3 regions of the Mesorhizobium sp. M0771 genome follow, and region 1 is predicted to be linked to each of the others. Evidence: riboswitches for the same ligand, from Rfam matches in the RefSeq annotation. Region 1 holds a riboswitch; each other region holds the start of a gene.
The links. A riboswitch is a leader RNA that binds a small molecule or an ion and turns the genes downstream of it on or off. The one in region 1 is predicted to bind cobalamin.
Positions count from the first base shown of each region.

Region 2: linked by a shared signal. The riboswitch ahead of metE (5-methyltetrahydropteroyltriglutamate--homocysteine S-methyltransferase) and the one ahead of NKI05_RS03690 (DUF1636 family protein) in region 1 are both predicted to bind cobalamin.
Region 3: linked by a shared signal. The riboswitch ahead of NKI05_RS20415 (aromatic ring-hydroxylating oxygenase subunit alpha) and the one ahead of NKI05_RS03690 (DUF1636 family protein) in region 1 are both predicted to bind cobalamin.

Region 1 is NZ_JAMYPC010000002.1:31,948-36,191, reverse strand. Features, by position in the region: gene NKI05_RS03700 (winged helix-turn-helix domain-containing protein) at 1-767, shown strand, start outside; gene NKI05_RS03695 (DUF6348 family protein) at 797-1,528, shown strand; cobalamin riboswitch at 1,547-1,751, shown strand; gene NKI05_RS03690 (DUF1636 family protein) at 1,790-2,215, shown strand; gene cobW (cobalamin biosynthesis protein CobW) at 2,218-3,270, shown strand; gene cobN (cobaltochelatase subunit CobN) at 3,386-4,244, shown strand, end outside.
Region 2 is NZ_JAMYPC010000025.1:33,668-37,911, reverse strand. Features, by position in the region: gene metK (methionine adenosyltransferase) at 1-169, shown strand, start outside; gene NKI05_RS28060 (adenosine kinase) at 267-1,259, shown strand; cobalamin riboswitch at 1,572-1,768, shown strand; gene metE (5-methyltetrahydropteroyltriglutamate--homocysteine S-methyltransferase) at 1,864-4,215, shown strand.
Region 3 is NZ_JAMYPC010000013.1:168,323-172,566, reverse strand. Features, by position in the region: gene NKI05_RS20435 (ABC transporter ATP-binding protein) at 1-201, shown strand, start outside; gene NKI05_RS20430 (DUF680 domain-containing protein) at 275-508, opposite strand; gene NKI05_RS20425 (DUF680 domain-containing protein) at 580-783, opposite strand; gene NKI05_RS20420 (DUF680 domain-containing protein) at 849-1,055, opposite strand; cobalamin riboswitch at 1,555-1,756, shown strand; gene NKI05_RS20415 (aromatic ring-hydroxylating oxygenase subunit alpha) at 1,874-3,121, shown strand; gene NKI05_RS20410 (FAD-binding oxidoreductase) at 3,159-4,244, shown strand, end outside.

The DNA of each region.
Region 1 (4,244 bases):
AAGGTTCGGGCGGCTGGTGGGGCTGGAGCCACGCCAAGCACGCCTTCGAATGGCTCTTCTGGGCCGGACGCATCACCACGGCGCACCGCCGTGGCTTCGAACGCTTCTATGACCTGCCCGAGCGCGTGCTGCCGCAGGCGATCCTCGATCTGCCGGTGCCGGCCGCCGAGGACGCGCACCGCGAATTGCTGCGCATTTCTGCCCGCGCCCACGGCATCGCCACATCAGGCGATTTGCGCGACTATTTCCGCCTGTCGCCGGCCGACATGAAGGGCCGGTTGGAGGAACTGGTCGAACTGGGCGAGTTGCTGCCGGTACGCGTCGAAGGCTGGGACAAGCCGGCTTACCTCTATAAGGACGCCCGCCTGCCGCGAAAGACCGAGGCCCGCGCCTTGCTGGCGCCCTTCGATCCGGTGGTCTTCGAGCGAGCGCGCACCGAGCGTCTCTTCGATTTCCGCTACCGCATCGAGATCTACACCCCGGCCGACAAGCGGCAATATGGCTATTACGTGCTGCCTTTCCTGCTCGGCGACAAGATCGTCGCCCGCGTCGACCTCAAGGCCGACCGGCCTGCGAGTGTCTTACGCGTCCACGCCGCCTATGCCGAAGCAGGCGCACCGCCTGAGACCACCGCACAGCTTTTCGAGGAACTAAAGCAGATGCAGGGCTGGCTTGGACTTGAGCGCATCGAAGTGACGCCCGCCGGCGATTTGGGGCCGGCATTGGCTAGCGAGAGAGATGGCCAACCCTTGCAGCGTCTGTCATAGACGCCTCAATAAGCCTCGTAGGTTGTGCAATGGCATCGGACAAAGTGCTCGACATGATCCATGGCGCCCTCATTGCGCATGGAATAGATGCAGTCCGCAGAGATAGGGACGTCATGCTCCAATCGAAGCAGCTTCGGTTTGAGGCGGAGGTGTTCGAGACGAGTTCTGACCGGCTGGTCCTGGAAATCTACATTTTTTCTCCGCTGCTTGATGTTCAGCCGGTCATTGAATCCTTTGCTGGCTTCGGCGACACGCGCGAACAGGAACTGAACCAGGCGTTTGAAAAGTTTCTCCGTGGTGTTTTCCATGTGGCCATTGAGGGACTGGCCGATCACGTCTGCGAGAACATGCAGGCCGAAATAGAGCTTTGGCAGCGAAGCAGCGCCAGTTGGAAGATCTGGCGAAAAGATGCCCGCTGGAAAATCTATAGCGGCCCGGTCATTTCCCAGGCCACAACCGAGCTATGCTCGCTGACACCAGGCTATCCAGCATTCTGTGCCAAGCTGGAAAAGCTGTTCACAGCTTCGGTACCCCCCGGAAGCCATTTTGTCCGGACCTTTCTGGCAGGCTTGAAGGGCACGCTGATTAGTGCCGAAGTCCTTCTGGACAACGCGGTTTGGCATGAGGGACAGAATCTGGCTGTCGGTCATGACTGGGACTATGGCGATGGCTATCAAGCTATCCGACAGGTCATCCTGGCACTGCCGGAACCGGGACATGACAGCCCCTGCCGACATCGCCATGTCGTAGCCGTGCGTTGACACCGCCGCCCGCAAAAGCCTAAATCCGCTGCAGACGGTCCCCTGCCCGCAACGGCAAGGGCCAAGAGGGAATGCGGTGCGGGACGAAAATCCCAAATCCGCGGCTGTCCCCGCAACTGTAAGCGAAGAGCCAAGGCCGAAAGCCACTGGGTAACACCGGGAAGGCGGCTAACCAAGGCGATGACCCGCGAGCCAGGAGACCTGCCGTCTGAGACAAAGTATCCGATCGCCTGGCGGGTTTCCGGGCAAGGAGCACGGTTTTTGGACCAGAACAGCAGTTTTTCGGCTGGCACAGCGGACATTGCGTCCGGGGACAACGACGCCCTGACCGGCGTGACCGTCATCGTCTGCGCCTCCTGCCGCGATGAGACCGGTTCCGACGCCCATCCGCGCGCCGGCGAATTGCTGGCTGAGGACACACGCCGCGCCGCTGCCGGCGATATCCGGGTCCGCACCGCCGAATGTCTCGGCAATTGCAAGCGCCGCCTCAGCGCCGCGATCCTGCGTGATGGCTGCTGGAGCTATGTCTTCGGCGATCTGGCCCCAACCAGCGGCGCCGACCTCGTCACCGGCGCAAAGCTCTTCGCGACTTCGACCGACGGCCTCATCCCGTGGCGCGGCCGGCCCGATAGCCTCAAGCGCGGCCTCGTTGCCCGCATCCCACCCCTCGACATGCTGAAGGACTGACCATGAACGCTCCAAATCCGGCCGGCAATCTCTCCCGTGTTCCCTGCACCGTCGTCACCGGCTTCCTCGGCGCCGGCAAGACGACGCTGGTCCGCCATCTCCTGGAAAACGCCGGTGGCAAGCGCATTGCCATCATCGTCAACGAGTTCGGTGACATCGGCATCGACGGGGAAATCCTGAAAGGCTGCGGCATCGACACCTGCCCCGAGGAAAACATCCTCGAACTGGCCAATGGCTGCATCTGCTGCACGGTCGCCGACGATTTCGTGCCCGCCCTCGACAAGATCCTCGCGCTGACACCTAAGGTTGACCACATCCTGATCGAGACCTCGGGCCTGGCTCTGCCCAAGCCGCTGGTCCAGGCGTTCCAGTGGCCAAGCGTGAAGAGCCGGGTGACCGTCGATGGCGTCATTGCCGTGGTAGACGGCCCGGCGCTGGCCGAGGGCCGCGTTGCCAACGATATGGACGCCCTGCAGGCACAGCGCGCTCAGGACGAGACGCTCGACCACGACGATCCGGTCGAAGAAGTCTTCGAAGACCAGATCGCCTGCGCCGATTTGATCATCCTGTCGAAGAGCGATTTGATGGATTCAGCCGGTTCGGCCCGCGCCAACACCATCATCAATGAGCATTCCGCCCGCGCGGTAAAAATCGTGCCGACCGCGCATGGCAAGGTCGACCCGTCGGTGCTGCTTGGCCTCGGTCTCGCCGTCGAAGACGACATCGAGAACCGCAAGTCGCACCATGACGGCGCCTTCGACCACGAGCATGACGATTTCGACACCTTCATCGTCGACATCCCCTCGATCGCCAATCCGGACGAACTGGCCAGGCGCGTCGCTACGGTGGCCGAGGAAGAGAATGTGCTGCGCGTGAAAGGCTTCGTCGATGTCGGCGGCAAGCCGATGCGGCTTTTGCTGCAGGCCGTCGGCTCGCGCGTCAATCATTACTATGACCGCGCCTGGGCGGCTGAGGACGACCGCCGCTCCCGTCTTGTCGTCATTGGCCTGAAGGGGCTGAACCGCCCGGCGATCGAGCGTATACTCGCCGGCTGATCTCAGGAGCCATTCCAGGAAAAGTGTGAAACGGTTTTCCCACAGGAATTGCGTAAAAACAAGGAGATAGAGCGGTTCGCCGTTTCCGTGAAACGGTGAAACGCGCTAAGCCGCGATGCACATACTCACCACGACCTCCGCCTCGCTCGACGATCTCGCCGAACCGGTTGATCTCCGGCAGACGCCGGCGGATATCGTGGCGCTGTCCTTCACCGACAGCGACCTCGCCGGCCTCGCTGCGGCCTGGAAGGCCGATGCCGTCCGCCTGCCGTCGATGCGGTTGGCGGCGCTGCGCGACCTGCGCCATCCCATGTCCGTGGACCTCTGGATCGACAGCGTCGCCCGCCACGCCAAGGTGATTTTGGTGCGCATCCTCGGCGGCTACGACTGGTGGCGCTATGGCTGCGACCAGCTTGCCGCGACTGCCCGTGCGAACGGCATCAAGCTGGCGCTGCTGCCGGGCGAGAGCCACGACGAGGATCTCAGGCTGATCGAAGCCTCGACGCTGCCGCGCGAGGATCTGGACGGCCTGCTTGGTTATTTCCGCGAGGGTGGCCCGGAGAATATGACGGCGCTGGTGCAGCGGCTGGCGGGGTTGGCTGGGTCGGATGCGGCGGTTGCAGAGCCGGTCAGCGTGCCGAAAGCTGGCTACTACGAGCCAGGCCGCGGCGTCGTAGGCAAGTTGGATTTGGCCGATGTCGGCGTTCCTTCACACCCCCCTCTGTCCTGCCGGACATCTCCCCCGCAAGGGGGGAGATCAGCCGGCGCGGACCTCGGCACTTTTTCTGCCCAGTCGATAATAGATTCCTCTGCAACATCCCCGATTGGCGAAAGCGTCGATGACAGCGCAATCTCCCCCCTTGCGGGGGAGATGTCCGGCAGGACAGAGGGGGGTGGGCGGGAACTCGGCGCAGACAACATCAACCTTCCCATCATCCCCATCCTATTCTACCGCTCGATGCTGCTGGCCGCCG
Region 2 (4,244 bases), on a different contig from region 1:
GTTCGATCTCAGACCGAAAGGCATTATCAAGATGCTTGATCTCTTACGCCCTATATACCGCAATACAGCGACCTATGGCCATTTCGGCCGTGAAGAGCCTGATTTCACCTGGGAGAAGACAGACAGGGCAGACGAATTGCGTCGCGAGGCAGGACTCGCCGCCCCGTGAGACCGGCGAACGGATTGGAAAAGCCCATTCCCACCGGGCAGACCCACGCCTGGCAGGCGTGGCGAGAAGCGGCTCGGGTTTTTTGGCGGAGACATTGATGCCCGATTATGACGTGCTTTGCATCGGCAATGCCATTGTCGACATCATCGCCCAGTGCGACGAGGAATTCCTCGAGACCAACGGCATCATCAAGGGTGCGATGAACCTCATCGACACCAGGCGCGCCGAGCTGCTCTACAGCCGCATGGGCCCGGCGATCGAGGCCTCCGGCGGCAGCGCGGGCAATACGGCGGCCGGCGTCGCCAGCTTCGGCGGCCGCGCCGCCTTCTTCGGCAAGGTGTCGAACGACCCGCTCGGCGAAATCTACGCCCACGACATCCATGCCCAGGGCGTTGCCTTCGACACCAGGCCGCTCGAGGGACAGCCGCCGACGGCGCGCTCGATGATCTTCGTCACCCCCGACGGCGAGCGTTCGATGAACACCTATCTCGGCGCCTGCATCGAACTCGGGCCGGAAGACGTCGAGGCCGACAAGGCGTCGGGCGCCAAGGTCACCTATTTCGAGGGCTATCTGTGGGATCCGCCGCGCGCCAAGGAGGCGATCCGGCAGACGGCGAAGCTCGCACACGCGGCCCGACGCGAAGTGTCGATGACGTTGTCGGATTCGTTCTGCGTCGACCGCTACCGCGACGAGTTCCTCGAGTTGATGCGCTCGGGCACCGTCGACATCGTCTTTGCCAACAGCCACGAGATCAAGTCGCTCTACCAGACCAAATCCTTCGACGAGGCGCTGGCGGCGATCCGCAAGGACTGCAAGATTGCCGCCGTCACCCGCTCGGAAAAAGGCTCGGTGATCGTGCGCGGCGACGAGACCGTCACCATTCAGGCGACTACGATCCGCGAGCTGGTCGACACCACCGGCGCCGGCGACCTCTACGCCGCCGGTTTCCTCTATGGCTATACGAGCGGGCGCAGCCTGAAGGATTGCGGCGACCTTGGCTCGCTGGCGGCCGGCCTGGTGATCCAGCAGATCGGCCCAAGGCCAAGGCAGAATTTGCGCCGCGAGGCGGAACGGGCTGGGTTGCTGTAGATGCGCGGCAACTAACCAGCCGCCCTACTGACGCGATCATCGCAGTGGCGGAACTGTGTCAAAGCTCGCTGCGATCTTCTGCATTCTAACGACGTTGTCACGCGCTTGAAGTCTTGTCCGAAATCCTTCATGGGCGACCCTGCGAGGGATGTCGCAGCCCGACAGGAATCCATTAGTTGGACAATGGTGGCAGCGCAGCAGCGCCGCCAATGGGCGACTGAATATTTCACAATGTTAGACAAGCGTAAAAGCGCGATCGCATAACGACATAAACATTTCGTTATGCGTCATTGACAAGAGAGCGGATTGTTGTGATTGTCTGCGTGTCGTGGTTCTTCGCGTGCGGCGCTGCCGCAGCGAAGCTAAGAGGGAAGCCGGTGCGATGCCGGCGCTGCCCCCGCAACTGTTAGCGGCGAGTCAACCCCACTCATGTCACCGAGGCGAATACCCTCGGGAAGACGGGTAGTGACCCCGCGAGCCAGGAGACCTGCCACGGCGAATTACGTCCACGGGCGGGGTGTCTCGGTGGCCGCTGCAACCCGGCGTTGGTGCCGGCCTGCTAGCGTCTTCCTTGTCACCGACGCCCCAATCAACGGGGTATGACATGACTGTCTCTCAGCGAATTCCGGTAGCAACGCTCGGCGTGCCGCGATTCGGTCGTCGGCGAGAACTGAAATTCGCGCTTGAAAGCTACTGGTCCGGAACATCGTCCGCTAGTGATCTTCTCACGATGGCGAAGGCGCTCCGTGCCGCTAGCTGGGAGGAGCAGCGCGATCGCGGCGTATCGAAAATCCCGTCGAACGACTTCTCGCTTTACGACCATGTGCTCGACACCGCAGCCATGGTCGGCGCCGTTCCATCCCGTTACGGCTGGAATAGCGGCGAGGTCCCACTTGACATCTACTTCGCAATGGCGCGCGGCAACCCGGCTCAGACCGAGGATTGTAGACACGCTGGTCACCAGGAGGAGGCTCATGGACCTGGTGTAACCGCGATGGAAATGACCAAGTGGTTTGACACCAACTACCACTACATTGTGCCGGAACTCGATGATGATCAGACGTTCGCCCTCTCGTCATCGAAGCCGGTCGATTACTTCCTCGAGGCTAAAGCTCTCGGCATTCACACACGCCCAGTCATCCTTGGACCCATCACCTTCCTCAAGCTGGCGAAATCGCCTGCCGAAGGGTTCGGTCCCATCGCGCTCCTACCGCGGCTGCTGCCCGTTTACGAGCAAGTCCTGCAGAGGCTGAAGCTGTCGGGAGCCGACTGGGTGCAGATCGATGAGCCAGCGCTTGTCCTCGATCTGAACCCGAACGAACAAGCTGCGTTCGAATTCGCCTATGGCCAGCTGTCGAAAGCCGCGCCCGAGCTGAAGATCATGCTGGCTACGTATTTCGGGTCGCTGGGAGACAATCTCGAAACCGCGGTTTCTCTGCCCCTGGCCGGGCTGCATATTGATCTCGTGCGCGCTCCCGAGCAGCTGGAAACGGTGGGTCGGCTCGCTCCGAAGGATCTGGTGCTCTCGCTTGGCTTGATCGATGGCCGCAACGTCTGGCGTGCGAACCTGCCCGCCATTCTCGACCGCATCAAACCGATCGTCGCCGGCTGGCCCTTGGACCGCGTCGAAATCGCGCCTTCTTGCTCGATGCTGCATGTGCCGATTGACCTGCGCATGGAGACGGAACTCGAGGCCGACATCAGGTCGTGGCTCGCCTTCGCGGCCCAGAAGACCGACGAGCTGGTCTTGCTGGCCCGGGCCCTGTCCCAAGGCAGGGATGCGGTGGCAGGCGCGTTGAAAGCGACTGCCGAGGCTGCCGCCACTCGCTTGACGTCCACGAAGATCCATGATCCGCTTGTTGAGGGGCGGATCGCCAGCATTGACCATAGCATGAAACGACGAGAGAGCGCTTTTGGCGAGCGCTCCAGAGTCCAGGCCGGCACGCTCGGGCTGCCGCCGTTCCCGACGACGACAATCGGGTCCTTCCCGCAGACGCCGCAGGTACGCCGCGCGCGGTCCGCTCATGCGAAGGGCCAGCTCAGTTATGTCGACTACGAGATTTTCCTGAAGAAGGAGATCGAGTCAGCAATTCGTTGGCAGGAAGAGATCGGGCTGGACGTGCTGGTGCACGGTGAGTTCGAACGAAACGACATGGTACAGCATTTCGGCGAGCAGCTGTCCGGCTTCGCCTTCACCCAGCATGCCTGGGTACAAAGCTATGGGTCGCGCTACGTGCGTCCCCCCATCATCTTCGGGGACGTATCGAGGCGCAATCCGATGACGGTGCGCTGGTGGCAATTCGCCCAGTCGCTTACGGAAAAGCCCGTGAAGGGAATGCTCACGGGCCCAGTCACCATTCTCAACTGGTCCTTTGTTCGCGACGACGTACCCCGCTCCGAAGCCTGCCGCCAGATCGCGCTCGCCATCCGCGACGAAGTCACGGATCTCGAAAGGTCCGGCGCAAGGATGATCCAGATCGATGAGGCCGCGTTTCGCGAAGGATTGCCACTGCGCCAGTCCGACTGGAATGTCTATCTCGAATGGGCTGTCGAATGCTTCCGGATCGTTTCAACGGGTGTAAAGGACGCGACTCAAATCCATACCCACATGTGCTATTCGGAGTTCAACGAGATCATCGACGCAATTGCTGAAATGGATGCCGATGTCATTTCGATTGAGACGTCGCGCTCGAACATGCAACTGCTGGACGCCTTCACGAGCACCAAATATCCGAACGAAATCGGTCCCGGCGTCTATGACATTCACTCACCACGTGTCCCGGAGGTCGGCGAGATTTCGGACCTAATCATGCTTGCACGCGAGCGACTGTCCGACGGCCAACTGTGGGTAAACCCGGACTGTGGCCTCAAAACACGCAAATGGGAGGAGGTCCGCCCTGCCCTCATGAACATGGTCGCTGCAGCGCGCGCGCTCCGGAAGAAAGTGCAGGCCTGAGCCTTCTCCTTCCTCACCGTGTGGTGAGC
Region 3 (4,244 bases), on a different contig from region 1:
GTCGAGCAACTCGGCGAGGTGCAGCTTGTCTATGTCGATATCGGCCGCGCTGACCTGCCGTTGGTGACCAAGCTGCCCGGCAATGTCGAGGTCAAGCGCGGGGCAAAGCTGCGACTGACCGCGGATGCCGGGGACCTGCACATCTTCGACGCCGATGGGCACTCCTTCTCGCTCAAGCCGGTGGAAGTGAAGGCGGCTTGAGATAGCTGCGTCGTACAGGCATGAAAAAAGAGCGGCGGGCCAGGCCCGCCGCTCTTTTTTTAAGCTTCGGCTGTTAGTTGTTGCCGAACCGATCCCTGTCGCTGCTCTGAGGAACGAACTTCTGTTGGTCGTTCGACGAGTTCAGCAGCTTGTAGACCGCCGAGTTGGTGCCGGTCGACGAAGTGCGGGTGGTGTCGACGGCAGCGGCCGGCTGGTTGGCGCCATTGGAGCCATAATTGTCGCTGCCGGCAAAGGCAGCGCTCGAAATAGCCAGAACGGCTGCGGTGGCAAGAACGATCTTCTTCATTTTAGTCTCCTGAATTTTTCTGATGCCGCCAGCTGCAGCGGATAAGCCCGCCACGTGCTGGAAACCGGCTTTTAGCGGCCGAAAAGGTTACGGTCGGCACCGTGGGCAGGCGCCTGCTCGGCTGGAGCCGACTTCTCAACCGAAGCCGTATGGCCACTATCGGTCGACGTAATCGCAGGCTGGTTGGCGCCGTTCGAACCGTAGTTGTCGCTGCCGGCGAAAGCGCTGCCGGAGATGGCCAAAACGGCGGCGGCAGCAAGGATGATCTTTTTCATTTCAATACTCCTGAATTTTTTGGGATCCCGAGAGCGACGGGTTAGCCGCCCTTCTTTGGTCGGGATCAGCGATTGCCGTAGAGGTCGCGGTCGGCGCCCTGAACGACAGGCTGCTTGTCAGCGTGCGCCGGCTTCTGAATGGAAGCCGTATACGAGCTGTCGACCGAGACGGCTGGCTGGTTCGCACCATTGGAACCGTAATTGTCGCTACCGGCGAAGGCGCTGCCGGTGATCGCCAAAACGGCTGCGGCAGTGAGGATGATCTTTTTCATTTTTAGTACTCCAGTTTGTCTGGCCGTCTAGCGGCGTGTCTTGGGAGGAATTCGCGTCGTTCGGACAGCCCCGATGTGGGAAAGCCATAGGCTGGTTTCCAATCACGAAGTTGTTCCGTGTGGACCACGGTCCTGCACCTTGAAATTGTGCCAGGAAGTTCCTCTATGGTCATTTATCGCATTGTTTTCAGTTGCTTATGTCGAACCGAGTGGTTCGCTCCGGTGTCGGTTTCCGGGCCGTCGTTCACACCGTCCTGCACGCATTGTCAACAGAAACGAACCGTTCGGTTCGATTAGAGATTGCTAATAGTAACTTTTCGATACCGTTGAGCCCTTTTTGCCCCCGATCGGAACTGGATCCGCAGCGATTCGAAACGGCGATGATAGCGCCGCAAGACAGGATCTCAGCCCTTCGGTGGTCGGCGGGGCGTATGCCGCGCGTGTCGCGCCGCATGGATATGATGTCGCTTTCATGCCGACGTCGCGATCGCTGCCGTGATTAGATGATCGCATCTCAGGTGCCGCTTCGTGACGACGCAGCGGAGAATTGGGAAGCCGGTCAGAATCCGGCGCTGCCCCCGCAACGGTGGTGGAGTTGAAGTCGCAACGGGAGACCACTGGGCAGCAGCCTGGGAAGGTGTCGCGATGGTCCGCAAGGACAACTCCAGAGCCCGGAAACCAGCCCGAGATGCATAGACTCGACTGATCGCGGTGGGCGGTCAAGAGGTGGATAGTGCATGTCCGGCGCCGCGCCGGCCTGCGTCCGATCCTTCCTCCATCACCACCAAGTTCAGTCCTTAAACCACGAGGACAGAACTATGGATACGCGCAACGACATGCTGAGGCTCCTGAACGGCCGCAAGCAAGGCTTTTCGCTGGAACAGCCCTTCTACACCGACCCGGACTATTTCAAGCTCGACATGGAGCTTATCTGGTATCGCGACTGGCTGTTCATCGGCCATGATTGCGAACTGCCGAAGCCCGGCAGCTATATCACCGTGCAGATCGGCGATTATCCGGTGGTGCTGGTCCGCGACCAGAAGGGCAACATCAACGCCTTTCACAATTCCTGCCGCCATCGCGGCAGCCGTGTCTGCAACACTGAGAAGGGCATGGCGGCAAAGCTTGTCTGCCCCTATCACCAGTGGACCTACGAGCTTGACGGCCGGCTGCTGTTTGCCCGCCAGATGGCCGACGGTTTCGACAAGAGCCAGTTCGGCCTGAAGCCCGTCGCCTGCGAGAGCGTCGGCGGCTACATCTTCATCTGCCTGGCAAAAGAACCTGCCGACTTTGCCCCGATGCGCGCCATGATAGAGCCCTACCTCAAGCCGCACCGGCTGAATGAAGCCAAGGTCGCCTTCGAGAGCACCATCATCGAGAAGGGCAACTGGAAGCTGGTCTGGGAAAACAACCGCGAATGCTATCACTGCGCCGGCAATCATCCAGAGCTGTGCAAGACATTCCCCGAAGCGCCGACGGTGACCGGCGTGCAGGGCGCCGACAGCGATCCGGAGATGCTGGCGCACTGGGCGAAATGCGAGGCGGCGGGCCTGCCGAGCAAGTTCCGCATCGATCCGGCCGGGCAATACCGCGCCACCCGCGCGCCGCTGCTGCGCGATGCCGTCAGCTACACGATGTCCGGAAAGCGCGCGGTGACGAAGAACCTGTCCGACACTGTTGCCGCCGACCGCATCGGCACCTTGATGCACTACCACTATCCGACGACCTGGAACCACATACTGATCGACCATGCGGTCACCTTCCGGGTGCTGCCGATCAGCGCCACCGAAACCGCGGTGACGACCAAGTGGCTGGTGCACAAGGATGCGGTCGAGGGGGTCGACTACAACCTTGAGGAGCTCACCCATGTCTGGACCGAGACCAACGACCAGGACCGCCGCATCGTCGAGGAAAACGCCTTTGGCATCCTGTCTCCGGCCTATGAGCCCGGCCCCTATTCGGAGCTGCACGAGGGCGGCGTGATCCAGTTCGTCGAATGGTACGCGGCCTTCATCGGCCCGCGCCTTGCCGAAGGCGGCCGGCCGGCGCTACGCAGCGTCGCGTGAGCTGGAGCAGGCGAAGAGGGACCAGAGGATGAATGCGATGACGGATCTTGGGCTCTATCGCCATCTTGACCAGATGGCGCCGTGGAACGATAGGCTGCAGGTGCTGGAAGTGATCGGCGTCAGCGACGAGGCGCCCGACGTCAAGACCTTCACCTTCCGCTCCGACAACCAGACCTGGTTCCGCTACAAGCCGGGCCAGTTCCTGACGCTGGAACTGCCGACACCGGACGGGCCGCTGATGCGCACCTACACGCTGTCGTCGTCGCCATCGCGGCCGTTTTCGATCGCGGTGACGATCAAGGCGCAGGCCGGCAGCATCGGCACGCGCTGGATGTTCGACCATCTGGTGCCCGGTTCGCATGTCAAGGCCTACGGACCGGCCGGCGACTTCTCGTTGCACAGCCACCCGGCGGCCAAATACCTGTTCATTTCCGCCGGCTCCGGCGTGACGCCGATGATGTCGATGCTGCGCTGGCTGAACGACTGCGCGCCATGGACCGATGTCGGTTTCGTCAACTGCGCGCGGCGTGCCGAAGAGATCATCTTCCGCAAGGAACTCGAACTGCTCGGCGGCCATATGCCCGGCCTGTCGCTCGGCTTCATGATCGAGGAACGTTCCAGCCGCGAAGGCTGGTACGGCCATATGGGCCGCATCGATGCGATCCGGCTGCCCTTGCTGGCTCCGGACTTCCGCGAGCGCGAAATCTTCTGCTGCGGCCCCGATCCGTTCATGCGCGCCGTGCGCGGCATGCTGGATGCCGCCGGCTTCGACATGACGAAATACCATCAGGAGAGCTTTGCCGCGCCTGTGGTGGAGGAAATTCCGGCGCCGTTTGCCTCCCCGGTCGAGGACGGCATCGCTGTACCTGTCGAAGCCGTGACGCCGATCCGCTTCTCGCTTTCGGAGGTCGACGCCGGCTGCGTCGCCGGCCAGACCGTGCTGCAGACCGCGCGCAGCTCGGGCGTGCGGATTCCCGCCGCCTGCGAGTTCGGCCTGTGCGGCACCTGCAAGGTGAAGAAGGTCTCCGGCGAAGTCGAGATGAGCCACAATGGCGGCATCCTCGACCACGAGATCGATGACGGTTTTATCCTTGCCTGCTGCTCGAAACCATTGTCGGCGCTC